3 regions of the Streptomyces sp. NPDC040410 genome follow, and region 1 is predicted to be linked to each of the others. Evidence: riboswitches for the same ligand, from Rfam matches in the RefSeq annotation. Region 1 holds a riboswitch; each other region holds the start of a gene.
The links. A riboswitch is a leader RNA that binds a small molecule or an ion and turns the genes downstream of it on or off. The one in region 1 is predicted to bind cyclic di-AMP.
Positions count from the first base shown of each region.

Region 2: linked by a shared signal. The riboswitch ahead of ACZ562_RS22645 (C40 family peptidase) and the one ahead of ACZ562_RS21315 (transglycosylase family protein) in region 1 are both predicted to bind cyclic di-AMP.
Region 3: linked by a shared signal. The riboswitch ahead of ACZ562_RS07890 (C40 family peptidase) and the one ahead of ACZ562_RS21315 (transglycosylase family protein) in region 1 are both predicted to bind cyclic di-AMP.

Region 1 covers NZ_JBVIVK010000010.1:206,784-217,360, forward strand. The annotation lists gene ACZ562_RS21285 (protein kinase domain-containing protein) at 1-1,015, shown strand, start outside; gene ACZ562_RS21290 (hypothetical protein) at 1,042-1,179, shown strand; gene ACZ562_RS21295 (SurA N-terminal domain-containing protein) at 1,278-1,925, shown strand; gene ACZ562_RS21300 (nucleoside triphosphate pyrophosphohydrolase) at 2,029-3,048, shown strand; gene ACZ562_RS21305 (cytochrome P450 family protein) at 3,045-4,316, shown strand; gene ACZ562_RS21310 (transglycosylase family protein) at 4,485-5,552, shown strand; cyclic di-AMP (ydaO/yuaA leader) riboswitch at 5,747-5,926, shown strand; gene ACZ562_RS21315 (transglycosylase family protein) at 5,930-6,625, shown strand; gene eno (phosphopyruvate hydratase) at 6,982-8,268, shown strand; gene ACZ562_RS21325 (FtsB family cell division protein) at 8,550-9,026, shown strand; partial or broken gene ACZ562_RS21330 (DUF501 domain-containing protein) at 9,046-9,450, shown strand; gene ACZ562_RS21335 (Ppx/GppA phosphatase family protein) at 9,652-10,577, shown strand, end outside.
Region 2 covers NZ_JBVIVK010000011.1:182,102-190,506, forward strand. The annotation lists gene ACZ562_RS22635 (ATP-dependent Clp protease proteolytic subunit) at 38-673, shown strand; gene ACZ562_RS22640 (hypothetical protein) at 682-990, shown strand; cyclic di-AMP (ydaO/yuaA leader) riboswitch at 1,408-1,550, shown strand; gene ACZ562_RS22645 (C40 family peptidase) at 1,554-2,027, shown strand; gene ACZ562_RS22650 (ATP-binding protein) at 2,120-2,602, opposite strand; gene ACZ562_RS22655 (helix-turn-helix domain-containing protein) at 2,815-3,675, shown strand; gene ACZ562_RS22660 (DUF397 domain-containing protein) at 3,685-3,921, shown strand; gene ACZ562_RS22665 (8-amino-7-oxononanoate synthase) at 3,962-5,089, opposite strand; gene bioB (biotin synthase BioB) at 5,238-6,467, shown strand; gene ACZ562_RS22675 (adenosylmethionine--8-amino-7-oxononanoate transaminase) at 6,460-7,740, shown strand; gene bioD (dethiobiotin synthase) at 7,755-8,405, shown strand, end outside.
Region 3 covers NZ_JBVIVK010000003.1:130,451-141,027, reverse strand. The annotation lists gene ACZ562_RS07935 (hypothetical protein) at 1-645, shown strand, start outside; gene ACZ562_RS07930 (DoxX family protein) at 798-1,328, shown strand; gene ACZ562_RS07925 (hypothetical protein) at 1,399-1,644, opposite strand; gene ACZ562_RS07920 (PspC domain-containing protein) at 1,631-3,034, opposite strand; gene ACZ562_RS07915 (ATP-binding protein) at 3,177-4,505, shown strand; gene ACZ562_RS07910 (LuxR C-terminal-related transcriptional regulator) at 4,502-5,242, shown strand; gene ACZ562_RS07905 (C40 family peptidase) at 5,291-6,352, opposite strand; gene ACZ562_RS07900 (hypothetical protein) at 6,750-7,103, shown strand; gene ACZ562_RS07895 (tellurite resistance/C4-dicarboxylate transporter family protein) at 7,081-8,082, opposite strand; gene ACZ562_RS07890 (C40 family peptidase) at 8,197-9,390, opposite strand; cyclic di-AMP (ydaO/yuaA leader) riboswitch at 9,399-9,571, opposite strand; gene ACZ562_RS07885 (hypothetical protein) at 9,970-10,182, shown strand; gene pcrA (DNA helicase PcrA) at 10,258-10,577, shown strand, end outside.

The DNA.
Region 1 (10,577 bases):
CACGCACACCGGCACACCCATCGGCTCGCCCGCCTACATGGCGCCCGAACAGGCGATGGGCGGCGCGGTCGGCCCGTACACCGACCTGTACGCACTCGGCGTACTCCTGCACGAACTCCTCAGCGGCAACGTGCCGTTCGCGGGCTCGACGGCGCTCGGCGTGCTGCACCGGCACCTGTACGAGCCGCCGCTGCCCGTGCGCCGCATCCGCCCCGAAGTGCCCGAGGCGCTGGAGGCACTGGTCCTGCGCCTGCTCGCCAAGGACCCGCAGCACCGTCCCGCCTCCGCGCAGGAGGTGTACGAGCACCTGGCGCTGCTCCTGCCCGCGCGCGGGACGCCCACAGGGGCACCCCTCGACCCCACGCGCCCCTTCCTGCGCCCGCACGCGCCCTGGCCGGACCGTGCGCGCACGCCCGCGCCCCAGCCGGCCCCGGTCACCCCGGTCCCGGAGAAGCCCGACGTCGCCCGAGCCGTCGACGAGGTCAAGCGCCTCCTCGGCGAGGGCCGCATCACCCAGGCCGTCGACATCCTCGGCGCGATCCTGCCGACCGCCGCCGAACAGCACGGCGAGCACTCCCCGGTCGTCCGCACCCTGCGCAAGCAGTACGCGGCCACCCTCATGGACGACGGCCAGTACCGGCGCGCGCTGCCCGAACTGCGCCGCCTCGCCGACGAACGCGCCGCCGAGGCCGGCCAGGCCGACCCGCAGTCCCTGCGCTTCCGCTACGAGGCCGCCCAGTGCCTCGAACAGCTCGGTGAACCGGCGGCGGCGCTCGCCGAGTACCGCGCGCTGCTGCCGTACTACGAGAACCAGTACGTGGCGGGCGACCCCAAGCTCGCCCACGACGTCCGCCGCCGCATAGGCCACCTCCTCCTTGCCCTCGGCGACCGCGCCGCCGCCCACGAAACGCTCGGCCGGCTGCTGCACGACGTGGAACGGCTGCAAGGCCCCGGAAACCCGCTCGCGCTGGAGATCCGCCGGACCCTGCAGTGGCTGGGGCAGGTGCGCGGCTAGATTCTGCCCCGCCCGGAGGGAATCCCGTGGTCAACAGCAAGGAGACCCGAGGCTGCTACACGATCACCGTGGACCGCGACGCCTGGGACGGGCCGGTGGCCGGCCATCACCGGCTGACCCCCGAGCACCCCGCCGGAGCGCGCTGGTGCCCGAAGTCCTGGTGAATCGTTGGTCGAATGGGTTGGCCAGAGCCTGGTCACTGCCTACCATCGATCACCGCAAGACTTTGTGCACCGTCGCACAATCTCCTCGGGAGGCTTCCTTGCACCGCCGCCGTCGCACCGCGCTCGTCCTCTCCGCCGTGATCGCCGCCGCGGCCCCGCTCCTCACCGCCTGCGGAAACGACGCGCATCCCGGCGCGGCGGCCGTCGTCGGCGGCCAGCGGATCACCATCGCCCAGCTGGACAGCAGGGTGAACGAGGTGCGCGAGGCGCAGCGGGCCGCGGTGCCGGACGACGCCCAGTACGAGCAGGCCATCGCCAAGACCGGCACGCTCGCCCGGGACACCCTGCACGGCATGGTCCTCGACCGGGTGCTGCACCGCGCCGCCCAGGGCGCGGGCGTCACCGTCACCCGCAGGGAGACCCAGCAGATGCGGACCGGCCTGGAGCAGCAGGCCGGCGGCTCGAAGGCGCTGGAGACGGTCTGGCTGCAGCGGTACAGCATCCCCCCGCAGCGCCTCGACGACAACCTCCGCCTCCAGCTGGAGGCCCAGAAACTCGCCGCCAAGCTGGGCACCACCACGCAGGAGACCGCCTTCTGGGAGGCCCTGTCCAAGGCCTCCAAGGAGCTCGACGTCGATCTCAACCCGCGCTACGGCTCGTGGAACGTGGAGAAGAGCAGCCGCGTCAACGCCAAGACACCGTGGGTACGGGACGTCACGGCGCCGGACACGCAGCAGACCACGTAACGGTACGGCGGCACCGGCGCCCCGCGGCCCACCGGGAGCACCGCCAGCACCCGCCCTGTGGATATCCCGCGGGGCTGTCGGCGGCGTGGGTTACGTTCGGAGAGTGAACGCAACCAGCCCCGAAGCCGCTCCCGGCCGCATCGTCCTGCTCACCACCAGCCACCGCGTCGCGCCCGGTCTGCTCTCCTGGCCCGCCTGGCAGGCGCTGCACGCCGCCGACCGCGTCCTGTGCGCGGACGGCGCGCACCCGCAGCTGCCGTATCTGCGCGAGGCGGGGATACCGGTCGACGAGGCGTCCCCGACCGCCGAGGAGCTGGTCGGCGTCTGCGCCGGCGGACGGACGGTGGTCGTCGTCGCCACCGGCGAGGGCGAGCCCGCCCTGACCGACGGCCTGGCCCGCCTCGCCGGCTCCGGCCGCGTCCACATGCCCGACCTGGAGCTGCTCCCCGCCTCGTACGACCTGCCCGGAGCCCGCCTCCTCGACCTCGTCCAGGTCATGGACCGCATCCGCGCCGAGTGCCCGTGGTCGTCCCAGCAGACCCACAAAGGCCTGGCGAAGTACGGCATCGAGGAGGCGTACGAACTCGTCGAGGCGATCGAGGAGGGCGACCGCGACGAACTGCGCGAGGAACTGGGCGACGTCCTGCTCCAGGTCGTCTTCCACGCCCGCATCGCCGAGGAGGGCCGCCCGGAGGACGGGGCGGCCCCCTTCTCGATCGACGACGTGGCCGGCGGAATCGTCACCAAGCTCATCCACCGCCACCCGCACGTCTTCGGCGACGCGACGGCCACCACCCCCGAGGAGGTCAAGGAGCACTGGCTCCGCACCAAGGCCGTGGAAAAGCGCCGCACCTCCCTGACCGAAGGCATTCCCCTGGGCCAGCCGGGCCTCGCTCTCGCGGCGAAACTCGCGTCGCGAGTACGCACGGCGGGACTGGAGGTACCGCTGCCGAACGGCGAAGGCATCGGCTACGAGCTGCTCGTGATGGCCATACGCGCCGAGGCGGAGGGCGTCGACCCGGAGGCGGCACTGCGTGCGGCTGCCCGGTCGTACCGGGACGCGGTGCGGGCGGCCGAGGGGTGGACGCCCGGGACACAGGCGCCGGATACCGTCGAAGAGTGACCGACCAGCCCACCGCCGAGCCGCCCGCCCCCGACCTCTTCACCTGGGAGTTCGCCACCGATCCCTACCCCGCCTACGCCTGGCTCCGCGAGCACGCCCCCGTTCACAGGACACAGCTCCCCAGCGGCGTGGAAGCATGGCTGGTCACCCGTTACGCCGACGCCAAGCAGGCCCTTGCCGACCAGCGGCTCAGCAAGAACCCGGCGCATCACGACGAGCCCGCCCACGCCAAGGGCAAGACCGGTATCCCGGGTGAGCGCAAGGCCGAGCTCATGACCCATCTCCTCAACATCGATCCGCCGGACCACACCAGGCTCCGGCGACTGGTCAGCAAGGCCTTCACCCCCCGCCGGGTCGCCGAGTTCGCCCCGCGCGTCCAGGAACTCACGGACCACCTCATCGACCGGTTCGCCGGCAAGGGCAGCGCCGACCTCATCCATGAGTTCGCCTTCCCGCTCCCCATCTACGCCGTCTGCGACCTGCTCGGCGTCCCCCGCGAGGACCAGGACGACTTCCGCGACTGGGCGGGCATGATGATCCGTCACGGGGGCGGTCCGCGGGGCGGGGTCGCGCGGTCCGTGAAGAAGATGCGGGGCTATCTGGCCGAGCTCATCCACCGCAAGCGCGAGGCGCTGCCCGCCGAGCCCGGCCCCGGCGAGGACCTCATCTCCGGTCTCATCCGCGCCTCGGACCACGGCGAGCACCTCACCGAGAACGAGGCCGCGGCCATGGCCTTCATCCTTTTGTTCGCGGGTTTCGAGACCACCGTCAATCTCATCGGCAACGGCACGTACGCCCTGCTCACCCACCCCGAGCAGCGAGCCCGTCTGCAGAAGTCCCTCGCCGCCGAGGAACGCGGGCTCCTTGAGACCGGCGTCGAGGAACTCCTGCGCTACGACGGTCCTGTTGAGCTCGCCACATGGCGGTTCGCCACACAGCCGCTCACCATCGGCGGACAGGACATCGCGGCGGGCGACCCCGTCCTCGTCGTCCTGGCCGCGGCGGACCGCGACCCGGAGCGGTTCGCCGATCCCGACGTCCTCGACCTCGGACGGCGGGACAACCAGCACCTCGGGTACGGCCACGGCATCCACTACTGCCTCGGTGCCCCGCTGGCCCGGCTGGAGGGGCAGATCGCTCTGGCCACGCTCCTCACCCGGCTCCCGGACCTGCGACTCGCTGTGGATTCAGCCGATTTGCGGTGGCGTGGCGGACTGATCATGCGTGGACTGCGCACTCTGCCGGTCGAGTTCATGCCGCGTGCATGACTGGGCTCACCTGCGCAAAGGTGACACGCCCTCAACTCTGTGATCTTCATGTGATCTGTGCGGCATTAACTTGTGACAAGTGATCCCCTGCCGATACGTTCACCAATCAACGCGACGTCTTACAACGCGCGCCGCGTTGTTCCCCGTTGTCTCGCGAAAGGTTTCCGCATGCTCTCCGGGAACGGTCGTCACCGTCGCCCCCGCCAGGCACCGGCTCTCCTGGTCGCGGCCGGGGTGACCGGCTCTGCCATCGCGATCCCGCTCCTAGCCGCCACCGGCGCGAGTGCGGCCGGCGGGAACACCTGGGACCAGGTCGCGGAGTGCGAGAGCGGCGGCTCCTGGAGCGAGGACAGCGGCAACGGTTACTACGGCGGTCTCCAGGTCTCTCAGGAGAACTGGGAGAAGTACGGCGGTCTCGACTACGCCCCGAGCGCCGACCAGGCCAGTCGTTCCCAGCAGATAGCCGTCGCCGAGAAGATGCTCGACGACCAGGGCATCGCAGCCTGGCCGACCTGTGGTCTGCTCGCCGGGCTCGGCAAGGACAAGGATTCGGCGAACGTCGACACCGGCACGGGGGACGACAACTCGTCGGATTCATCGGGTTCATCGGATTCATCCAATTCATCTGACTCGAGGGACTCGTCCGAGTCGTCTGAATCACCCGGCTTGCCCGACTCGTCCGAAGAGTCCTCATCGTCGCCCTCCCCGTCGGACAAGTCGTCGGACAAGTCGTCGGACGAGTCGTCGGACGCCGACTCGGACGCCGACTCGGACGCGGAGTCGGATGCGACGGACAAGCCTGGCAAGTCCGACACATCGTCCGAATCCGAGTCCGGCTCCAGTGCCGGAGGCTCACGGGATTCCGGCGGCACATCGGCAGATGTGCCGAATAATGACGACTCGGACAACTTCGGGCAAAGTGAAGGCTTTTCGAGCCTGGTCGACACGGGAGCCCTCGGTACCGGCCGGCATCGCGGCGGCACCGCGGACGAGGCCGCCGGCGAGAGTGGCGCCGGCGCCTCCAAGGGGCGTCACGCCGCCCGGGAGGACAGTGCCGCGGGTGACGCGGCCGACGACTCGTACACCGTCCGCCGCGGGGACACGCTCGTGTCCATCGCCGACTCGCATGACGTCCAAGGCGGATGGCATGAGCTCTACTCCCACAACAAGCAGGAGATCGGGCCCGACCCAGGTCACATCGTCCCCGGTCAGAACCTTGCACTCAGTGCCGAATAGGGCGAAAAGCAGCGGGAGTTCGCGTCATACTTCGTGCTGAATGTCCGGTTTGGCAAAAGTGTGGGATGAGTCTCAGAAGCCCTGATCGCCTTTGAAATTCCCCGGATCGCGTGTCTACGGTCGTGACCGCTCGCCAACACGAGCCCCGTCTGCCGCAACGCCGAATCCTGCCAGCGGCCGCACGGGAACAGTCGTCGCGTCAAGCGCCGTAGGCAGGAGCGGGGGACCCAAGGTAAGTGCCGGGCCCAGCAGTTGAGCTGGATCCGGCTTGGGGTGAAGCCGTGCCGCGCAGGAGAGACCGCGCGAGACACGGCCGGGCAACTCAACCGGCCCGAACCCGACAGCTCACCTCGCAGGCGTCGGTGAGGGGATCAACCATGCTGTTTTCCGGCAAGGGCAAGCACCGCCGTCCGTCCAAGGCGAGCCGCGTCATCGCGATCGCCGGTGTCACCGGCGCCGCCGTCGCCGCCCCGCTGATCGCGTCCGGCACCGCTTCCGCCGCCACCGCCTCCGAGTGGGACGCCGTCGCCCAGTGCGAGTCCGGTGGCAACTGGTCCATCAACACCGGCAACGGCTACTACGGCGGTCTGCAGTTCTCCGCCTCCACCTGGGCCGCGTACGGCGGAACGCAGTACGCCGCCACCGCCGACCAGGCCACCAAGGCGCAGCAGATAGCCATCGGTGAGAAGGTTCTCGCGGGCCAGGGCAAGGGTGCCTGGCCGGTCTGCGGCACGGGCCTGTCGAGCACCCCCTACAACGGCGGCAGCGCCGGCTCCCCGTCGAGCGGCTCCTCGCAGAGCCAGAGCACCGGCACCAGCACCCGCTCGACCGCCGAGCAGCAGGCGTCCCGTTCCGCCGAGCGGCCGGCCGCCAAGAAGACCGTCACCACGCCGACCGGCAAGAAGGTCAAGAAGGGCGACGGCGAGTACAAGGTCGTCAAGGGTGACACCCTCAGCTCGATCGCCGCGGAGCACGGCGTCAAGGGCGGCTGGCAGAAGCTGTTCGAGCTGAACAAGGACATCGTCGAGGACGCCGACCTGATCTACCCCGGTCAGCAGCTGCACCTGAAGTGACAAGCGGCTCGCAGCCGAACCACAGCGCCCTCACATCCGTGTCCTTCATGACGAAGGTCCCGTGAGGGTCCCCCCGTCCCCCACGGGCTCCCCGCTCCGGTGCGTATTCCCCCGTACGCACCGGGGCGGGGCTTTTTTTTGCGCCGGCGCGTTTTGGTGCCGGCGCATCTTCTGTACCGACCATGTCCTGATGTCTTTGTTCAGTTCGGAAACAATTTACTCTCGGTTCTGTCCACCACGCGGTCGACCGGCTGGCCGATCGACCGGAGCCGGTTAGGCTCGTCTCGCAGAGCCACCGCGGCGCTGCGCGCACCGGGCCACGGCCCGGCGTACCCGCGTCACATCCCAAGAAGGAGATGCTCGTGCCGTCCATCGACGTCGTCGTAGCCCGGGAAATCCTGGACTCCCGAGGCAACCCCACGGTCGAGGTCGAGGTCGGCCTCGACGACGGCAGCACGGGTCGTGCCGCCGTCCCGTCCGGCGCCTCCACGGGCGCCTTCGAGGCCATCGAGCTCCGCGACGGTGACCCCAACCGCTACCAGGGCAAGGGTGTCGAGAAGGCCGTCCTCGCCGTCATCGAGCAGATCGGCCCGGAGCTGGTCGGCTACGACGCCACCGAGCAGCGCCTGATCGACCAGGCCATGTTCGACCTTGACGCCACCGACAACAAGGGCTCCCTGGGCGCCAACGCCATCCTCGGCGTCTCGCTCGCCGTCGCGCACGCCGCCTCCGAGGCCAGCGACCTCCCCCTCTTCCGCTACCTCGGCGGCCCGAACGCGCACCTCCTGCCGGTGCCGATGATGAACATCCTGAACGGCGGCTCGCACGCCGACTCCAACGTGGACATCCAGGAGTTCATGATCGCCCCGATCGGCGCGGAGACCTTCTCCGAGGCGCTGCGCTGGGGCACCGAGGTCTACCACACCCTCAAGTCCGTCCTTAAGAGCAAGGGCCTGTCCACCGGACTCGGCGACGAGGGCGGCTTCGCCCCGAACCTGGGCTCCAACCGTGAGGCCCTCGACCTCATCCTCGAGGCCGTCAAGCAGGCCGGGTACGTGCCCGGCGAGCAGATCGCCCTCGCGCTCGACGTCGCCGCCTCCGAGTTCTACAAGGACGGCAAGTACCTCTTCGAGGGCAAGGAGCGCTCCGCCGCCGAGATGACGGAGTACTACGAGGAGCTCGTCGGGGCCTACCCGCTCGTCTCCATCGAGGACCCGCTGTTCGAGGACGACTGGGCCGGCTGGAAGATCATCACCGACAAGCTCGGCGACAAGGTCCAGCTCGTCGGCGACGACCTGTTCGTCACCAACCCGGAGCGCCTGGCCCGCGGTATCGAGGACGGCGCCGCCAACGCCCTGCTCGTGAAGGTGAACCAGATCGGTTCGCTGACCGAGACCCTCGACGCCGTCGAGCTGGCCCAGCGCAACGGCTTCAAGTGCATGATGTCCCACCGCTCCGGCGAGACCGAGGACGTCACCATCGCCGACCTGGCCGTCGCCACCAACTGCGGCCAGATCAAGACCGGCGCCCCGGCCCGCTCCGAGCGCGTCGCCAAGTACAACCAGCTGCTGCGCATCGAGGAGATCCTCGACGACGCGGCGGTGTACGCCGGCCGCAGCGCCTTCCCCCGTTTCAAGGACTGACCCGATCAGGGTCTGACCCAACCTGGGGTGAGGCCTAGTGCCGCGTCAGCCAAGGTTCGCCCCGTCGCGACGCCCGGCACGCCCTCTCGCCGCACCGGCCGAAAGCCCAAGTACGTCCAGTACGAGGACTTCCGGCCGGCACGCCGAGAGCACGCACCGGACGCCGCTCCTTGACGGGCAAACCTTGGCTGACGCGGCACTAGCCAGTCGTACGTACGTCCCCGTACTCGGTCCCGTACCGTGTGCGGGGACGTACGCGCGTATGAAGGGGAGGCGGGGACATGGCCGGGAAGGACCGGGACCGTTTCTCCACCGCGACCAGGATCCGTCTGCTCGGCGAGCAGACGGCGGCCCGCGTCTACCGCTCCCAGACCAAGCGCCAGGCCCGCCGCTCCCGGCTGACCGGCCGGGCCGCGCTGCTCGCCCTCGTCCTGTGCACGCTGATCGTGGCCCTCGCCTATCCGATAAGGCAGTACGTCTCCCAGCGCGCCGAGCTCTCCGACATGCGGCGGGAGAAGGAAGAGGCCAGCGAGCGGGTCGAGCGGCTGCGCGACCTCAAGGCGCGCTGGCAGGACGACGCGTTCGCGGAGCAGCAGATCCGGCAGCGGCTGCACTATGTGATGCCGGGGGAGACGGGTTACATCGTCACCGACCCCGACGCGGCCAGGCAGTCGCGCGCCGACCTGGGGGCCGCCGACCGCCCCTGGTACTCGAACGTCTGGGACGGTGTCGACAAGTCCGACGCCTCCGACCAGTGAACCCAAGAGAAAGACAGGCATGGAAACGCCCCCGCCGACCACCCCGCGCACCGAGCCCACCGACGCGGACGTCGAGGCCTTCAAGCAGCAGCTCGGGCGTCCGCCGCGCGGGCTGCGCGCCATCGCGCACCGCTGCCCGTGCGGGCAGCCGGACGTCGTGGAGACCGCGCCGCGGCTGCCCGACGGCACGCCCTTCCCGACGACGTACTACCTGACGTGTCCGCGCGCGGCGTCGGCGATCGGCACGCTGGAGGCGAACGGCGTGATGAAGGAGATGACGGAGCGGCTGCAGACCGACCCGGAGCTCGCCGCCGCCTATCGCGCCGCGCACGAGGACTACATCGCGCGCCGTGACGCCATCGAGGTCCTGGAGGGCTTCCCGAGCGCGGGCGGTATGCCGGACCGCGTGAAGTGTCTGCACGTGCTGGTGGCGCACTCGCTCGCCGCGGGTCCGGGCGTGAACCCGCTGGGCGACGAGGCGATCGAGATGCTCCCGGAGTGGTGGCGCAAGGGGCCGTGCGTGCAGCCGCTCGAGGCGCCCGACCCGGCGGACGAGCACCCCGGCGAGGAGGGCGTGGTCTCCGACCCCGCCGAGGTCCGCGGCGGTTTCTTCACGCAGGCCCCTCTGGTCCCCGCCGGGTTCAGCCGGGTCGCCGCCGTCGACTGCGGGACGAACTCCATCCGGCTCCTCGTCGCCGACGTCAACCCGTCCACCGGTGAGCTGCTGGAGCTCGACCGTCGCATGACGATCGTGCGGCTCGGCCAGGACGTGGACCGGACCGGCCGGCTGGCTCCCGAGGCGCTGGAGCGGACGTTCGCGGCCTGCCGGGAGTACGCCGAGGTGATCCGCGAGCTGGGCGCCGGGAAGGTGCGGTTCGTGGCCACGTCCGCTTCCAGGGACGCCTCCAACCGCGACGCGTTCGTGCGTGGCGTCGCGGACGTCCTCGGTGTCGAGCCCGAGGTCATCTCCGGCGGCCGGGAGGCCGAGTTCTCCTTCACGGGGGCGACCAAGGAGCTGGCGGGCAGCGACCGTCTCGCCACGCCCTACCTGGTGGTGGACATCGGCGGCGGCTCGACCGAGTTCGTCGTCGGCGAGGACCATGTGCGTGCGGCGCGCTCCGTCGACGTGGGGTGCGTGCGGATGACCGAGCGGCACCTCGTCCGGGACGGGGCCGTCACCGACCCGCCCACCGAGGAGCAGATCGCGGCGATGCGCGCGGACATCGAGGCGGCCCTCGACCTCGTGGAGGAGACGGTGCCGCTGCGCGAGGCGCGCACGCTGGTGGGTCTGGCCGGGTCGGTGACGACCGTGTCGGCGATCGCCCAGGACCTGCCCGGGTACGACTCGACGGCCATCCACCACTCCCGTGTCTCCCGCGGCAAGGTCCGTGAGATCACCGAGTGGCTGCTGCACTCCACGCACGCCGAGCGCGCGGCCGTCCCCTCGATGCACCCGGGGCGCGTCGACGTGATCGCGGCCGGGGCCCTCGTACTGCTCTCGATCATGGAGCGAACCGGGGCCGAGGAGGTCGTCGTCAGCGAGCACGACAT
Region 2 (8,405 bases), on a different contig from region 1:
CTGTACATTTTTTACAGACGCTGAAGGAGGGGTGACCATGACCCGACCGTCCGCCCGCCACGTCCTGCCCGAGTTCACCGAGCGCACGAGCTCCGGACACAGGACGATGGACCCGTACTCGAAGCTGCTGGAGGAGCGGATCGTCTTCCTCGGGACGCCGATCGACGACACCTCGGCCAACGACGTGACGGCGCAGTTCATGCACCTCGAGCACCAGAATCCGGACCGGGACATCTCGCTGTACGTCAACTCTCCGGGCGGCTCGTTCAGCGCGATGTCGGCGATCTACGACACGATGCGGTTCGTCGCCTGCGACGTGGAGACGGTCTGCCTGGGCCAGGCCGGCTCGTCCGCCGCGGTGCTGCTGGCCGCCGGGACTCCGGGCAAGCGGTTCGCGCTCCCGGGTGCGCGGGTGGTGATCCACCAGCCGGCACTGCCCGAGCCCGTGGAGGGACAGGCCATTGATCTCGCCGTCCGGGCCGACGAGTTGGCCCGCGTCCGCGGCCGCCTCGAGGAGATGCTCGTACGGCACACGGGCCGCCACCCGGAGCAAGTGAGCGCGGACATCGAGCGGGACATGATCATGGACGCGCAACAGGCGCTGGAGTACGGCCTGGTGGACCGGATCATCCCCGGCCGCAAGGCCTCCCGCACCGCCCCCGGCGCGAGGTGAGCCGCCCGATGCTGCCGCCGGAGCTGCCGCCCCTGCCCGCCCTGACCCGCGCCGAGGGCGAGTTGATCGACCGCTACCTCGACGTGGTCGACCTGCTGGGCCGCATCAACCCCGCGCATCACGGGGACACGTACCGCGGACTGCGCGCAGCCCAGGCGCTGGTCACCAAGGCGGCCGAACTGCGCGACGCGCTGGACCTGATGCACCGGCGGGGCGAGACCGAACTGCACGCCCCCACGCTGGCGCGCGCGCTGCGCGTGCTGGACGGGGAGCGCCGCACGGCCCGGGTCACCGTGCCCGCGCGCTCCGACAGTTGAGGCATGCGCATCCGATCCCGGGCGATCCGCCACAGCGGCGGAGCGTCCGGAACCGGGTTGAAACGGACCAAATGACGTACCGCTGATTGGAGTAGACGCCCCTCCTTTTTCAGGACCGCCCAAGTTGCACAACGCGCGTAGCCCAGAGGCGGAACGGAACATTCCATTGCTGGTCCGGGGGTGCGCGACCCCCTCAACGCCCCTTCGAACACGGGGGTGTCCACCCGAACGGGTGAGTGGTGAGTAACAACACAAACCCCCGGTTCCGTTGGGCTTTCAGGCCATCTGTGAGTCAAGATCCCTGTCTGACGACAAGCCCCCGCCGCAGCGGCGGGGCGGTCCGGGCGGACGCCGAGTCCTGCCGCCGCCCGGATGACCGGTCGACAGGAGTGGATCGGCAGGAGTGGAGGACCCAATCACGACGGGTCGCCGGGACGGTCGTCTCCGAATGGGAGATGCCGGTCCGAGCAGCCCTTGGGGTGAAGCCGCAGCCGCGGCCGGGCAACTTCGCCAGCCCGAATCCGACAGGTCATCCTTCACAGGCGGCTGACGAAGGGTTGCGCATGACTGCGCTCAATCGTGTCCCGTCGCTCATGGCCCGGGCCTCCACGGCCTCGGCACTGACCATCGCCGCGGTGGGCGGCTCGATCGTGGTCCCCGGTGTCGCCACCGACGCCGCGGCAGCCACGACGGCGACGAAGGCACTTCAGGTGGCGGCCTCCAAGAAGGGCTCCCCCTACAAGTGGGGCGCCACCGGTCCGCGCCGGTTCGACTGCTCCGGGCTCACGCTGTACTCGTTCAAGAAGGCGGGCAAGACACTGCCCCGTACGGCGGCCCAGCAGTACAACAAGACCCGCCACATCTCGGCCAAGAGCCGCAAGGCCGGAGACCTTGTGTTCTTCCACTCGGGCTCCAGCGTCTACCACGTGGGCATCTACGCCGGGAAGGGGAAGATCTGGCACGCCCCGAAGACCGGGGACGTGGTGAAGCTGCAGAAGATCTGGACGAGGAGCGTCTGGTACGGCCGGGTCAGCTGACTCCCCCGGGGAGGCGGCGGTCACCTGACAAGCCGCCGCCTCCCCGGGCCCTCAGGCCCTCAGGCCCTCAGGCGGATCATGCCGGACAGCCCCTACGGCTCCTGCTGCCCGGCTGCTGTCACCGGCTGCTGTCCCGCTGCCGTCACCGGCTCGGCCGGCAGGGACCACGGCAGTTCGATGGAGACCGTCTTGCCGCCCTCACGGGTCGGCCGCACTCTCAGCCTGCCGCCGCACTCCGCGGCCAGCCAGCGAATGATCACCATGCCACGGCCGTTGTCCTGCTGGACGGCGGCCGGCAGGCGTTTGGGGAAGCGCGGATGACTGTCGGTCACGCCGATGCGCAGTTGTTCGTCGCGGTCGAGCGCGATGTCCACCGTGAAGGTGGGTGACTGGCCCAAGGTGTGCTGTACGGCGTTGGTGGCGAGTTCGGAGACGATGAGCCGGATGGTGTCGGCCAGTTCCACGTCCTTCGGCAGTCCCCACTCCGCCAGGGTGCCCACCACGTAGGTACGGGCCGCGGAGACCGAGGCGGGATCGCTCGGCAGAGTGACGGATGATTCCAGATGGTCTGCCATGACGACGTCGTCCCTTTCCCACGGGACCGCAGTCCGACACGGAGCGGATGGTTCGAGTACGGTCCCGGACTGGTGCTTCGTCGCCAGACTGCCATTACCGCGCCGGTCAGGATGGCGATCCACCAAGATCTGCATATATCTGTCGCTCAAAGCGGTGAACTCTCCGACGGAAGAGCGTATTTGGGCGGCCCGGAAGGAGTAAGGAGTTGCGCATGCAGCACGGTCCCGCGGTGCGCCGGCGGAAGCTTGGTGCCGAACTGCGTGCGCTGCGCACCGGCGCGGCACTCACCAGTGGCGAGGCGGCCCGTCTGGTGGGCTGGCACCAGTCGAAGGTGAGCCGGATCGAGACCGGCGCCAGCGGGGTGAAACCGGCCGACGTGCGGTTGCTTCTCGACGCCTACGGCGTGGCGGAACCCCAACTGCGGGAGTTGCTGCTGGCCTTGGCGAGTTCCGACGACGGCGGCGGACGGCACCACTGGTGGCACGCGTACCGCGGAGTGCTGCCGCCGACCTACCGGGACTTCATCAGCCTGGAGTCACAGGCCAGCGCGATGCGCACGCTGGAGACCTCTGTCGTCCCGGGGCTGCTGCAGACACCCGAGTACGCCCGGGCGGTGACCCGGGCCGCGGTGGACGGCCTGGACGACGAGCGGCTGGACGCACTGGTGGAAGTGCGACTGGCCAGGCAGGACGTGCTGCGGGCCGAGCCGCCGCTGCGGCTGAGCGCGGTCCTGGACGAGGCGGTGCTGCGCCGCGAGGTCGGCGGTCCCGGGGTGATGGCGCGGCAGCTGGAGCGGCTGGTGGAGTCGGCACGACTGCCCCAAGTGCGCCTGCAGGTGCTGCCGTTCGCGGCCGGGGCGCATATCGGCGTGACCGGGCCTTTCGTTATCTTCTCATTTTCGCGCACTTCTGATCTAAATGTGGTTGTTCTCGACCACTTGACGAGTAGCCTCTACCTCGAACGGAAAGAAGACCTGGAGGCCTACACCGAGGCCTTCAACTCTCTTCGGATCCACGCCCTTTCGCCCGAGGACTCGTTGGATTACATCGCCGGGATAGGTGCCGGCGCGTAAGGAGGCACCATGTCAGCACTGCCTCGGAACGTACCTTCCAGCACCGCTCTGCACGACGTGCGATGGCTGCGCAGCAGCTACAGCACGGGAGCGAACAACTGCGTCGAGACGGCTCGCCCGCTGACCGGCCCAGGAGCCGGACTGCTCGCCGTACGCGACTCCAAGGACCCGGCCGGGCCCGCACTGCTCTTCTCCCCCGGGAGCTGGGCGGGATTCACGGCCGGGATCGTTTCAGATCACTTCTGATCGTTCCACAGCGCGCACTGCGCGGCCGTGTCACGCCGACTCATGGTCGCGTTTCGCCGATCACATGTACAGCGCGTTCGATCTGCGCCTCGGAGAGGTCCGCGCGGGCGGTCAGCCTCAGCCGTGAGATGCCGTCGGGCACGGAAGGAGGACGGAAGCAACCCACGGCCAGCCCGGCCGCGCGGCAGTCGGCCGCCCACTGCACGGCCCCCTCCGGGGACGGCGCGCGCACGGAGACCACTGCCGCGTCCGGACGTACCGCCTCCAGACCCGCGGCGGTCAGGCGTGCGTGCAGCTCGCCCGCCACCGCGCGCGCCCGCTCCGCCCGCTCCGGCTCGCGGCGCAGCAGCCCCAGGGCCGCCAGGGCCGCGCCCGCCGCCGCGGGGGCGAGGCCCGTGTCGAAGATGAACGTCCGGGCCGCGTTGACCAGGTGGTCGATCACCCGGGCGGGGCCCAGCACGGCTCCGCCCTGGCTGCCGAGCGACTTGGACAGCGTGACCGTCACGACGACGTCGTCGGCGCCCGCGAGCCCCGCCGCGTGCGGGGCGCCGCGGCCGCCGTCGCCGAGCACGCCGAGGCCGTGGGCGTCGTCCACGACCAGCCCCGCTCCGTGCTCCCGGCACGCCTCGGCGAGCGCGGACAGCGGGGCGGCGTCGCCGTCGACGGAGAAGACCGTGTCGGACACCACGACGGCCGGCCCGTCCTGCGTCCGGAGTGCCTTGCGCACGGCGTCGGGTTCGGCGTGCGCGACGACCTGTGTCGTGCCCCGGGCCAGCCGGCAGCCGTCGATCAGCGAGGCGTGGTTTCCCGCGTCGGAGACGATCAGCGAGCCGTGCGGGGCGAGCGCCGTGACCGCTGCGAGGTTGGCCGCGTACCCGGAGGAGAGGACCAGGGCCGCCTCGAAACCGCAGAAGGCGGCCAGCTCGCGTTCCAGCTCGGTGTGAAGATCCGTGGTGCCGGTGACGAGCCGGGAGCCGGTCGCGCCGCCGCCCCAGGTGCGCGCGGCACGCGCCGCGCCCTCGGTGACCTCGGGATGCCGGGCCAGGCCCAGGTAGTCGTTGCTCGCGAGGTCGAGCAGGGGCGAGTCGGCGGGGCGGGGGCGCAGGGTCCGTACGAGTCCGGCGCGGCGGCGCGCTCGCGCCTGCTCGTCGATCCAGCCGAACGCCATGGGTCCTCCGGGGCTTTTGTAGGCAGTGAACAGACCCTAGCGGTACGTTTTGCGACCGACGGTGTGGCAATACCCACACGGCTGACGGGCTCTGTTTGTCCGGTCTCTCCTTGGCCGCGGGCGGTCCTTTAAGACAGGATCGGCTCTCATGGACCTGCTGAACACACTGGTGGACAAGGGGCTTCGGCGCGAGGTGCCGACCCGCGAGGAGGCTCTTGCCGTCCTCGCCACCTCCGACGACGATCTGCTCGACGTGGTGGCCGCGGCCGGAAAGGTACGCCGCCACTGGTTCGGCCGACGCGTGAAACTCAACTACCTCGTCAACCTGAAGTCCGGCCTGTGCCCCGAGGACTGCTCCTACTGCTCCCAGCGGCTCGGCTCCACCGCCGGCATTCTGAAGTACACCTGGCTCAAGCCGGACGAGGCGTCCGAGGCCGCCGCGGCCGGGCTGGCGGGCGGCGCCAAGCGGGTATGTCTGGTGGCCAGCGGCCGCGGGCCGACGGACCGTGACGTGGACCGGGTCTCGGACACCATCAAGGCGATCAAGGACCAGAACGAGGGCGTCGAGGTGTGCGCCTGTCTGGGCCTGCTCACCGACGGCCAGGCCGAGCGGCTGCGTGAGGCGGGCGCCGACGCGTACAACCACAACCTCAACACGTCCGAGGGGACGTACGGGGACATCACGACCACGCACACCTACGCCGACCGCGTCGACACCGTTCGGAAGGCCCACGCGGCCGGCCTGTCCGCCTGCTCCGGCCTGATCGCCGGCATGGGCGAGAGCGACGAGGACCTGGTCGACGTCGTCTTCTCGCTCCGCGAGCTGGACCCGGACTCGGTTCCCGTCAACTTCCTGATCCCCTTCGAGGGCACCCCGCTCGCCAAGGAGTGGAACCTCACCCCGCAGCGGTGCCTCAGGATCCTCGCGATGGTCCGGTTCGTCTGCCCGGACGTCGAGGTGCGGATCGCGGGCGGCCGCGAGGTCCATCTGCGCACCATGCAGCCGCTGGCCCTGAACCTGGCCAACTCGATCTTCCTCGGCGACTACCTCACCAGCGAGGGCCAGGCCGGCAAGGCCGACCTGGAGATGATCGCCGACGCAGGGTTCGAGGTGGAGGGCGCCGACCAGGTGACGCTGCCGGAGCACCGGGCGGCGGCCGCGGGCGGGTGCGGATCGCAGGAGAGTGCCGGGTGCGGGGGCCACTCGGGCGGGGGATGCGGGTCCCACGAGAGTGCCGGGTGCGGGTCCCACGAGGGGGGCGGCGTGTGCGGTACGGCTGCCTCGGCCACTCCGGCCGCGCCGGTCAACGAGGCCCGTACCGATCTCGTCGCGGTACGCCGCCGGGGTGCCGGCACGGATCTCGCGCCCAATGCCTGACCTGAGCGTGCGCCAGCTGCTGGAGCTCGACCGGCGGCACGTGTGGCATCCGTACGGTCCCATGCCCGGCCGCCAGGAACCGCTCGTCGTGGAATCGGCGAGCGGGGTGCGGCTCAGGCCCGCCGACGGCTCGGCCGAACTCGTCGACGGCATGTCGTCCTGGTGGTCGGCGATCCACGGCTACAACCACCCCGTGCTCAACGAGGCGGCACGCGAGCAGCTCGGGCGGATGAGTCACGTGATGTTCGGCGGGCTCACCCACGAGCCCGCCGTACGACTGGCGAAGCTCCTTGTCGACATGTCGCCCGACGGCCTGGAGCACGTCTTCCTCGCCGACTCCGGATCGGTTTCGGTCGAGGTCGCGGTCAAGATGTGCCTGCAGTACTGGCGCTCGCTCGGCCGGCCCGGCAAGCAGCGCCTGCTGACCTGGCGCGGCGGCTACCACGGCGACACCTGGCAGCCGATGTCCGTGTGCGATCCCCAGGGCGGGATGCACGAGCTGTGGAGCGGGGTCCTCCAGCGCCAGGTGTTCGTGGACCCGCCTCCGGCCGAGTACGAGGAGTCGTACGCGGACCAGCTGCGTGCGGCGATCGAGCGGCACGCCGACGAACTCGCCGCGGTGATCGTCGAGCCGGTGGTGCAGGGCGCGGGCGGGATGCGGTTCCACTCCCCCGCCTATCTGCGGGTGCTGCGCGAGGCGTGCGACGCGCAGGGCGTGCTGCTGGTGTTCGACGAGATCGCCACCGGTTTCGGGCGCACGGGCGCCCTGTTCGCCGCGGAGCACGCGGCGGTGACGCCGGACGTGATGTGCGTGGGCAAGGCGCTGACCGGCGGATACATGACCATGGCGGCCACGCTGTGCACCTCGCGCGTCGCCGACGGCATCTCGCGGGGCGACGTGCCGGTGCTGGCCCACGGTCCCACCTTCATGGGCAACCCGCTCGCCGCCGCCGTCGCCTGCGCCTCGATCGGGCTCCTGCTCGGCCAGGACTGGCTGGCGGAGGTCAAGCGGATCGAGGCGGGCCTGCGAGACGGGCTGGCGCCCGCTCTCGGGCTGCCGGGTGTGAAGGACGTACGGGTCCTCGGGGCCATCGGGGTGGTCCAGCTGGACCACGACGTCGACATGACGGCCGCCACCCGGGCGGCCGTGCGGGAGGGTGTGTGGCTGCGGCCCTTCCGCGACCTCGTCTACACCATGCCGCCGTTCGTGACGGGAGACGCGGACGTGGCTCGGATCGCGCGCGCGGTGTGCGCGGCCGCGCGAGAGGGATGAGCGGGAGTGATGACATGCCGGTAGTGGTGATCACGGGCACGGGAACGGAGATCGGCAAGACGGTCACGACCGCCGCCGTCGCCGCCGCGGCCCTCGCGGCCGGCCGTTCGGTGGCGGTGCTGAAGGCCGCTCAGACGGGCGTACGGCCGGACGAGCCCGGGGACGCCGACGAGGTCGTGCGGCTCGCCGGTCCCGTGACGGCGACCGAACTCGCCCGCTATCCCGAGCCGCTGGCGCCCGGGACGGCCGCGCGGCGGGCGGGCCGCGCGCCGGTGCATCCGCACGAGGTCGCCGAGGCCGCCGCCAAGCTGGCCACCGAGCACGATCTGGTGCTCGTGGAGGGCGCGGGCGGGCTGCTCGTACGGTTCGACGCCGCGGGCGGCACGCTGGCGGACGCTGCCCGGCTGCTGGCGGCACCCGTCCTGGTCGTGGCGGCCGCGGGTCTTGGCACGCTGAACACGACGGAGCTCACGGCGCGTGAACTCCGTGCCCGGCGGATCGACTTGCTGGGGATCGTGATCGGCAGCTGGCCGGACGCGCCGGACCTCGCGGCGCGCTGCAACCTCGCGGACCTGCCGGACGTGACCGGGGCACCGCTGCTCGGCGCCCTGCCCTCCGGGGCCGCGAAGCTCCCGCCCGCCGACTTCCGTGAGGCCGCTCCGCAC
Region 3 (10,577 bases), on a different contig from region 1:
GTGGTGACCGTGCTCGCCGTGGTGTGCGGGATCGCGGTGCTGGTACGGCGGGTGGTCGGGCTGCGGGTGCTGGGGCAGCGGCTGCAGAAGGTACGCGCGGACCGGCCGCGAGCCGCCGACCTGCTGACCGACGACGCGGGCCGCGGGGCCTTCGCCGACATCCAGTATGTCGTGATCAGCGCCGTCGCCCTGCTGTTCGCGGCCGTACGGCTGGCCCGGCGGCCGGAGCAGCTGCCGGATCTGCCGTGGGGGCTGGCCGTGGTGGTGCTGGTGTCGGCGGCGACATACGTGGCCGGCAAGTATGCCGAGGGCGGCCGGCCGGTGATCCTCTCCGTGGTGCGGTCGAGGGAGGCCGGCGACCTGGACGCGCCGATCCGCACCGGCGACGACATCGAGATCCGCGGGGCGGGGTTCGTCCCGCCGGGCGCCCAGAGCGCCGACCGCCTGTCCCGAATGGTCGTACGCATCGGCACCGTTCACGTACATGTCCCGCTCGTGCCGGTGACCGGGGGCTTCAGCAACCCCACGGACGCGGTGCTGACCCTGCCGGTACCGGCGGACGTGGAGCCCGGGCGGGTGGACGTGCAGGTGGTCACGGCGGCCGGCGTCGAGACGAACCGGTACGCGATCGACGTGACCGACTGACCGACCGACCGCCTCCCGGCGCGGGCGCGAAGCGCGGAGCCGAAGCGGACCAAGCCGAAAAACCCGCCCGGACAGGATTGAGCGGAGCCTCTCCGTCGTACGTATCGTTTTGCGGGGGGTCACGGCACGGCGGCGAGAGGCGGCTGGGAACGATGACTCATGGCATTCGTACGGACACGCACGCTTCCCATCTGGACGGCCGCCGGGACTGGCGGGACACCGCATCCCGCTACGCCCTGCTCCCGCTCCGCATCTTCCTCGGCGTCACCTTCACCTACGCGGGCCTGGACAAACTCACCGACAGCGCCTTCATGAAGAGCTCCGGCGCCGGTTCGATCGGCGAGACGATGCGCGGGGTCCGTGACTCCTCGGCCATCCCGGCCCTGGTCGACCTGGCGCTGAAGAGCCCCGTCGGCTTCGGCTATGCCATCGCCTTCGGTGAGCTCGCCGTCGGCATCGGCACGTTGATCGGCCTGCTCGCCCGCCTGGCCGCGCTCGGCGGTGCGCTGATCTCCCTGAGCCTGTGGCTGACGGTCAGCTGGGCCTCCGACCCTTACTACTTCGGCAACGACCTGCCCTACCTGATGTCCTGGATCCCCCTCATCCTCACGGGCGCCTCTCTGTTCTCCGTGGACGCCGCACTGCGTAACCGACGACGGCAGCGCGCGGGAGGCTACCGGTAGTTCCGCTGCCGGCGCGCGCTGATTCGGTGGCTGCTGCCGGTGGCGGGTGCGGTGCCGTCCGAGGCGAGGCTCAGCCTCTCGCGTTCGGCTGAGCCTCCGCGGCGCCGCAAGTACGACCCGACCCGCGGCGTCGGCGTATGCCCCGGGTCAGGACTCCGACCACGCCCGCGAGGCAGAGGCCGCCCGTGACGAGGGGGATCACCACGAACCAGGGGGTGTCCCACAGGCCGCCCGCGTCACCGGCGTAGATGCCGCCCGCGAGGGTGAGGAAGACACCGGCGACCAGCTTCCCGGGCTGGAACTCATGACGCAGCACGGCTCACCTCCGCCTGCCCGAGGCCCACCCGGATGTCCACGTCGAGCGTGCCCTTGCTCCTGGCACCCGAGGCCGGCGCCAGGGTCACCTCCTTGTACCTGCCGGGCTTCACGTCCACGTCCTTCTCCTTGTCGCCCGGCAACTGGATGTCGCCCACCCTCACGTCGATGTGCAGCTTCACCGTCATGTCCGGCGGCACGATCACTCTCGCCCGGCCGACACCCACCTCGACCTCCGACTCCACCGTCTGCCCCTTCGCCGGGTTCAGCCGGGTCAGATCCAGGGTGCCGACACCGGTGCCGAGGTCGTACTTCCGCTGGACGTCGGCCACAGCGGCCGGCCGCCAGGTGGTACGCACCCAGTCGGTGCCGATGTTCTTGGGCAGCGCCGCCGAACCGGCGAGCAGGGCCGCCGTGATGATCGCCAGGAACACCGACCCCGCCCCCGTACGCCCCAGGAACGCGCTGACCGCGATGCCCAGGCCGAAGACGGCGAGCGCGCAGGCCAGGCCGGTCTGCAGGCTGGTGCCGAGCGCGTGGTCGTGCCACGTCAGGCCCGTGCCCAGGCCGCCCGCGAGCAGGGCCAGCAGGAAGACCCAGCCGCCGATCCAGCGCGCGCCGCGCTGCTTCGGCGGCCGGGCGGGCGGGGTGCGTTTGTCCCAGCGGCCGCTTCCGTAGCCGCCGAGGCCGATACTGACGGCCGCCGCGATGTCGCGGTCCCGGGAGTCCCTCGGGCCCCACAGATAGCCCGTCCGCCCGTCGTGTGTGCCGTCCTTGACGATGGTGTCGCGCCACCACGACGGATACGCGGCGGGAACGGGCGGCGCCTGGGCCTCGGGCGGGGCGTCGGCGGCGGCCTGCGCGGCCAGCGGGTCGGGGTCGGGAGCGCCGCGCTGCCGCGACCAGTACCCGGCGCCCGCGAGCAGAACGGAGAGGACGACGGCGAAGGCCAGCACCCCGCCGTTGCTCAGCATCGTCAGGAACACTCCGCAGCCGACCAGCGCGAACAGCACCGCCGCCAGGGCCTGTCCGTCGACGCGGCCGGTCAGCAGCTTGCGCACCTCGTTCTGCTCCTCGTCGTCGTACGGGACGAGGAGCCAGGCGAACCCGTAGAAGATGAGACCGATGCCGCCGGTCGCGGCGAGCACGGCGAGCGTGATCCGGAAGATCACCGGGTCCATGTCGCACTGGCGCCCGAGCCCGGCGCACACCCCGGCGAGCGTCTTGTGCCGGCGGTCGCGCCGGAACTTGTGGGGCGGCTCGGCCACACCGGTCTCGCCGGACACCGGGTCCGCGGCGGGCGCGGCATCCTGCGGCCCGCCGCCCGGGGCTGCCGGGTGCGGGCCGGAGCCGGGTCCCGGACCCGTCGCGGCGTGCTGGTGCTCTGTCATGTGTCCATGGTGACGGGCGCATCGCCGCCGCGGCAGTCGGAATGACCCTGGTCGGACCCTGATATCGCCCTGAGCCGGCGCCGGTGAGGTGTTCGACGGGGCCGCCGTGCGAAGATCCGGGGAGTCTCCGGGGTCGACCCTGATGCTCCGGGCCCCCGGCCGTGTGAACATCGATGACATGCCGGAAGCCGCAGCAGCGCTACTCGTCGAACCGCGGCCGCCGCGCAAGCTCTACCGCAGCAGTGACGGACGCTGGCTCGGTGGCGTGGCGCGGGGGCTCGCCGGGCATCTCGGGCTGCCCGTGATCTGGGTGCGGCTCGTCTTCGTCGGCCTGTTCCTGGCGGACGGCCTCGGCGCACTGCTGTATGCCGCGTTCTGGTTCTTCGTACCGCTCGGCGTGGGCGGCGTCGGCGACCACCGGTTCCCGTCCCTGGTCACCGCGGAGACCTCACCCGACGGCCGCCGCAGACTCGTGGCCCGCAAGCCGGACAAGGGCCAGATCGTGGCCCTGCTCCTCATGGTCGTCGTGGCCATGGTCTTCGTCAGCAGCGTCAATCTGGGCAGTGGCGCCAAGGCGTACCTCCTGCCGGCCGTCCTCGTCGGCGCGGGCGTCGCCCTGGTCTGGCGCCAGGCCGACAACGCACGCCGGGCCCGCTGGGCCGAGGTCGGCCGCCGCCGTCGCACGGTGACCCTGCTCAGGTCCGTGGGCGGCGTGCTGCTGGTGGCGGCGGGCGTCTCCGGCATCTTCGTCCTGCAGGGCTCCGCCGCCCATCTCGGCTCGGTCCTCCAGGCCGCCCTCGCGGTCCTCGTCGGTATAACGCTCCTCGCCGGCCCCTACCTGGTGCGCATGACCCAGGACCTCTCCGAGGAGCGCCTGATGCGCATCCGCGCCCAGGAGCGGGCGGAGGTCGCCGCCCATGTCCACGACTCGGTGCTGCACACCCTGACCCTGATCCAGCGGAACGCGGAGAACGCCGCGGAGGTGCGCCGCCTCGCCCGCGCCCAGGAACGTGACCTGCGCACCTGGCTCTACAAGCCGGAGGGCACCGGCAAGGACGAGGCCGACGAACCCACGAGCGTCGCCGACGCCGTGCGCCGCAACGCCGCCGAGGTCGAGGACAAGCACGGCGTCCCCATAGAGGTCGTCGTCGTAGGGGACTGCCCGCTCGACGAGAGAATCGGTGCACAGATGCAGGCCGGGCGTGAGGCGATGGTGAACGCCGCCAAGTACGGTGGCGAGGGCGGCGCCGTACAGGTCTACGCCGAAGTCGAGGAGAGGACGGTCTTCGTGTCCGTGCGCGACCGCGGTCCCGGCTTCGACCTCGACTCGATACCCGCCGACCGCATGGGCGTCAGAGAATCGATCATCGGCCGCATGGAGCGCAACGGCGGCACGGCGCGGCTGCGCGCGGTGCCCGGTGGCGGCACGGAGGTCGAGCTGGAGATGGAGAGGGCGGAGAAGACGTCATGAGCGACCCGACCGAGGCAAACGGTACGGCGGGAGCGGCGGAGGCCGAACCCGTTCAGGCCGCAGACGGCGGCGCCGAGCGTCACGTGCGCGTGGTCCTCGTCGACGACCACCGCATGTTCCGTACGGGAGTCCAGGCCGAGATCGGACAGACCGAGCAGACCGGCGTCGAGGTCGTCGGCGAGGCGGCGGACGTCGACCAGGCGGTCACGGTCATCACCGCGACCCGGCCCGAGGTGGTCCTCCTGGACGTCCACCTCCCGGGCGGCGGCGGTGTCGAAGTGCTGCGCCGCTGCGCCCCGTTGATGGCCGACGCCGAGCAGCCCGTCCGCTTCCTCGCCCTGTCCGTCTCGGACGCGGCGGAGGACGTCATCGGCGTGATCCGCGGCGGCGCGCGAGGTTATGTGACGAAGACGATCACGGGCAGGGACCTGGTCGACTCGATCTTCCGTGTCCAGGACGGCGACGCCGTCTTCTCCCCACGTCTGGCCGGCTTCGTCCTCGACGCCTTCGCCTCCACGGACGCCCCGCCGGTCGACGAGGACCTGGACCGCCTCACGCAGCGCGAGCGCGAGGTACTGCGGCTCATCGCCCGGGGTTACGCCTACAAGGAGATCGCCAAGCAGCTCTTCATCTCGGTGAAGACGGTCGAGTCCCACGTCTCCGCGGTCCTGAGGAAGCTCCAGCTGTCCAACCGGCACGAGCTGACACGCTGGGCGACGGCGCGGCGGCTGGTGTGAGCCACGGGCGGTGAGGGTCCCGTCGGCCGCCGCGTCGCCGGGAACCCCTCAGGCCACCCGCGTCGCTCCCGCGAACGGCATCTGGCTGATCGGTGCGACCCGCACCGGGGCTGACGGGTTCGGAGCGTGGATCATCTGTCCGTCGCCCACATAGATGCCGACGTGACTGATGCCGGAGTAGAAGAACACCAGGTCCCCCGGGAGCAGTTCGGAGCGGGAGACCCGGCGGCCGGCGTCGATCTGCGCGTAGGTCGTGCGGGGAAGGGAGAGGCCCGCGGAGCGGTACGCGGCCTGGACCAGGCCCGAGCAGTCGAAGGCGTCCGGGCCGGTCGCGCCCCACACATAGGGGCTGCCGAGCTTCTGGTACGCGTACGCGACGGCCGCCGCCGCACGGGAGTTCGGCGCCTGGGCCGCGGCGGAACCGGGCGCCTGGAGGCCGTCCCGCACACCCGTCGTGGAACGCGAGGCGCGGCCCGAGCCGTCCGCGAACCTCGTGCGCTCGTCGGCGGACAGCCGGGACAGCAACTGCCGGGCGGCGCCCAGCTTCCCGGTGATCGTGTTCTTGTACCGTTTCAGCTCCGACTGACGCGACTTGAGCGAGGTCAGCTCGATGTGGGCCGCCCCGCGCAGCTGCTCGATCTCCCTCAGCTGCGTGCGGACGCGGGAGACGGCGGCGGTCTGCCGGCTGCCCGCGCGTTCGACGAACTCGGCGCCGTCGAGGTACCGGTCGGGGTCGTCGGAGAGCACGAGCTGCAGCGAGGGGTCGAGGCCCCCGTCGCGGTACTGGGCGGACGCGATCGAACCCAGCGCGTCCCGTGCGGAGTTGAGGTTGTCCGTCTTGCGTGCCGCCTCGTCCCGCAGGGTCCTCAGCCGCGCCTCGGCCGCCTCCGCCTTCTCCTGCGCGCCGTTGTACTTCTCGGTGGCGGCCTCCGCCTCCTGGTACAGCCTGTCCACCTTCGCCCTGACCTGCGCGGGCGTCGGATTCGGCGCGGCGTGTCCGATCCCGTCGAAGCCCGTCGCCGTCGCCGCGCCCGCCAGGGCGATCGTCGCCGCCGTACGGGCCGTATTGCCGCCGGCCGGCCGCTGACGGGGCTTGCGGTGCGCTGCCACGTGGACTGCACGTCCTTTCGTACGACCGCCTCGTGCGTACGAACGCCAAGCGGAGCGGACGTACGGCCGCCCAGGGGCGGTTTTACGCGTCCGGCGACGGCCCGCACAGGGGGAGCGGTCCGCCGCCGGACCTTCTCGGCGGTGGTGGCCGACTGCCGCCCCTGGCCCGGGCGGCGGTGGGGAGCCGGTCACCTGGGGGAGGACGCTAGGCCTCATTGTGTCGGTGCGGTAACGCGTTGTGCAGAAGTGCCGGGTGCCGACCGAGGCGCGACCGTATGTGACCGTGATCCCCTTCCCCCACCGGCGACTTCACGCTGCGTGATGACCGATGTGACGATTCCGGACGTCCCGGGGGCGCCGGAGTGCTACGGGTCGCCCCTGATTAGGCTCCGGCCTCATGGACGTACTCATCCATCTCTTCGTCGGCCTGCACATCATCGGCATCGCCTCGCTCCTCGGCGGCTTCCTCACCCAGATGAAGGCGATGGGTCGGGGCACCGCCCGTTTCGTCCCGGCGATGCTGCACGGCGCGCTGACGATGCTGGTCACCGGCGTGATCCTGGTCGGCCTCAACCAGGCCGACGACCAGTCCGTCAACAACGTCAAGATCGGCGTGAAGCTGGCCCTGCTGATCGTCATCCTCGGCCTCGTCTATGTGAAGCGGGACGACGAGAGTGTGGACAAGCGCCTGTTCGGCCTGGTGGGCCTGCTGACCACGGCGAACATCTTCATCGCGGTGCTGTGGACCTGAGGTCCCCGGGCGCGGCCTTCAGGGCTGCGCGGACGTCCGCCACCGCCCCCGCGGCGACGGCCAGCCACACCGCCACCGAGATCCACAGCAGCACCTCCCCCGGCACATCGAGCCACGAGACGTCGAGCGCGGCGGCGACCGACAGCGTCGCGGTGGCCGTCAGCCCCATCGGGAACACGGTCGCCCACCGCAGTGCGTCGTAGCGCAGCCGGGGCCGGCCCAGCTCGGCGGCGAGCAGTACGGCGTACCAGGCGAGGTCGAGCACCAGCAGTGCGCCGGTCACCGCACGCAGGACGCCGTTGTCGTCGACGTTCCACAGGTACAGGCTCGCGCTGTCGGCGGCGACCAGCGTCGCTCCGGCGAGCGCCGAGATGGCGAGCGCACCGCCGGCCACCCAGTGGTCCCCGGCACCCCCGGTCACCTGCCGCGGGTCGAAACAGGCCAGCGCGAGGCCGTAGAGCGCGAGCCCGAGCCCGAACAGGACGAGCGCCGCGTGCGCGAGCCAGGCCGACTCCTCGGCCGCGGCGAGCGTGGCGGCGAGGACGGCGAGACCCTGTGTGGCCACGCAGCCCAGGAACACCGTCCCCGGCATACGGCGCTCCCAGTTCCGTACGGCGAGGACGAGCGGCCCCGGCCACACCAGCACGGCCAGTGCCAGCAGCGTCTCGGCCAGGACCTGCCGGCCCAGGGCGGAGAAACGGGTGCCGAGCACGGCGGTCGCGGCGACGGCCGTGAGCGCGCCCGGTGCCGCCTCCGCAACCCGTCTCCCACGGTCCCGCAGCAGCCGTACGACGAAGTCGGCGGCCAGCCCCAGCCAGGCGGCGCAGGCCACCGCCAGCGCGATGCGGGACAGGACCTCGTACCCCGTCAGGTGCAGACCGACCGACATGATGCCGGTCGCCAGCGCGGCGGCACCGGCCGCCGGCGGACGCTGCGCCCACCAGGCGCGGAAGGGGGAGCGGGAGGAGGTGCCGGCCATGGGGCGATGCTAAGGAGCGCCGCGCGCGTCGAGGGCGGGGCACGCGCGCGGGCGCTCCGAAAAACGCGCGGGCGCAGGGCAAGGGGACTGGGTGTGCGTCCGCGCCTGGGGCCGTCAGGCCGGGCGTACCAGGCTGTGGATCGCCGACTCGCCGTCGTAGTAGATGGACTCCTCGCGGACGTACGCGCCGGGCTTCGGGGCGTGGATCATCATGCCGTTGCCGATGTAGATGCCGACGTGGCTGATGTCGTCGTAGAAGAAGACCAGGTCACCGGGCTGGGCGTTGGAGAGGGAGACCGTGGTGCCCGCGTTGACCTGGTCGTAGGTGGTGCGGGGGAGGGTGACGCCGGCGGCCTTCCAGGCGGCCTGGGTCAGGCCGGAGCAGTCGTAGGAGTCGGGGCCGGTGGCGCCCCATACGTAGGGCTTGCCTATCTGGGCACGGGCGAAGGCCAGGGCCTTCTCGGCCTTGGTGGCGTACGAGGAGTCGGACGAGGAGTCGGACGAGGAGTCGGACGACGAATCGGAGGAGGACGAGCCCGACGAACTGCTCTCCTGCTGGGCCGCCTCCTGCTGGGCCGCCTCCTCCGCCGCCTTCTGCTCGGCCGCCTGCTGCTGCGCGAGCTCCGCGGCCTTGCGCGCGGCCTCCTGCTGCTTCTTCTCCTCGATCGCCGCGAGCCGCGCCTTCTCCTCCGCCGTCAGCTTCGACAGCAGCTCGCGCGCGTCGGAGAGCTTCTTCTGGACGGTGGCCTTGGCCGTCTTCAGGTCGCCCTGCGACTCGGTGAGCGTCTCGAGGCTCTGGGCGGCCTCCTGACGCTTCTTCATCGTCGCGGACTGCTCCGAGACGTAGTCGTCGACCGCGCCCTTCTGGCGGCTGGTCAGCCGGCCCATCAGCTGGGTCTGGTCGAAGTAGTCCTGCGGGGAGTCGGCGAGCAGGAAGGTCGCGGTGTCCGGCGCGGAGGCGCCGGTCCGGTACTGGGCCGCGGCGAAGGAACCCAGCTCCTCCCGCGCCTCGTTGAGCTTCTGGGTGCGCTTGGCCACGTCGTCGAGCAGGGTGTCGACGTGCTTGCGCTGCTTCGCGGTCTTCTCCTTGGCCGCGTTGTACTTCTCGGTCGCCGACTCCGCCTGGCGGTACAGGTCATCGACCTTCTTCTCGACCTCTTCGAGGCTCGGCTTGTCGTCGGCCGAGGGAGCGGCGTTGGCCGCCTGGGACAGCAGGGCCACGGAGGTGAGGGCCGCCGTTGCGAGGGCGGGGGTCCGTATACCTGCTACGCGCGTACCTGCGGGACGCGGCTTGCGGTGCGACGCCAAGGGAGGCGACTCCTTCCAACGTTCCGCCTACCGAGTTAGCTGTCGGGTTCGGGCGGGTGGTTCGGAAGGGTTGCCCTACGGCCTTTCCCCGAAAGGGAGTTGGGCCGATTCACCCCAAGGTCGGTGTGGGTCCCCGGCTCCGGCTGCCCCGGGGGCGCACCGGACTCGGCGGAGGCCGCGCGGCCCGGCGACGTTCGCCGGTGGGGGTCGTACGGCCTGCCGGGCACGGTAGCCAACTCGTGGGGCGCCTGTGAAGGTTGCTGGGTGATATGCCCGATACATTTTCGTGACCTTGGCCCAGGGTGCCGCTGACGGTGGTCAATCGGGGGTGATCTACGGCGACTTGTACGTATTTTTACCGGAGTGACGATGTCCCTCCGCTTCTGGCGGCCCGGCGTGCATCGGGCTCACGTCCGCGGTCACGCTCTTCGCCACCGGTCGCGACGGCGTTGGCGGCGGTCGAGTCGAACCCGTACGCCGTGCTCGCCCCTCCCGACGGCCGCAAGATCGTCGCTTACGCGGCCGGCAAGGACCTCGTCGTCGTAGCGCCCCTTGGCAAGGCCAGTTCCCTTATCGGTCTTGTACGTAGGCCGGCTCTTCGCCGGTCAGGTGACCAAGGTCTCGTACGGCAGGCGCACGAGCGTGAGGCTCCCGTTCCCGGCGGGCGTGGCCGTCGACCCGTGGGACGGCAAGGTCCGCGTCGCCGCCTGGTCGGTCGCGGACCGTGACGGGACGGTCCTGGAGGGCGAGAAGACGCCCGGCGGCCGGATCGGAAAGCTCCTCGGCTTCTGAAACCGGACCCTGGGACGGGTGATGTTCTCAGGGCGGCGGCGGGGTGTCACCGGCGCCCCCTAGACTCGGAGAGCGATGAGCAGCCTCTTTGACGACAGCTTCCTGGCGGATCTCCGGGCCCCCCGGGCCCACGAGGAAGAACACCCGCCGCCGCCCGAGGACGATCACGTACCGGAGCCGGTTCCGGACGATCTGTTCGGCGGGAAGTTCGACGTGCCGCCGGACCGGGACGGGTACTACCGCGACGGCGCCCCGCGCCCCGCGGTGGACCCGGCCGCACTGCTGGAAGGGCTGAACGAGAACCAGCGCGCGGCGGTCGTCCACTTGGGCACCCCGCTCCTCATCGTGGCCGGCGCCGGCTCCGGCAAGACCCGCGTGCTCACCCACCGCATCGC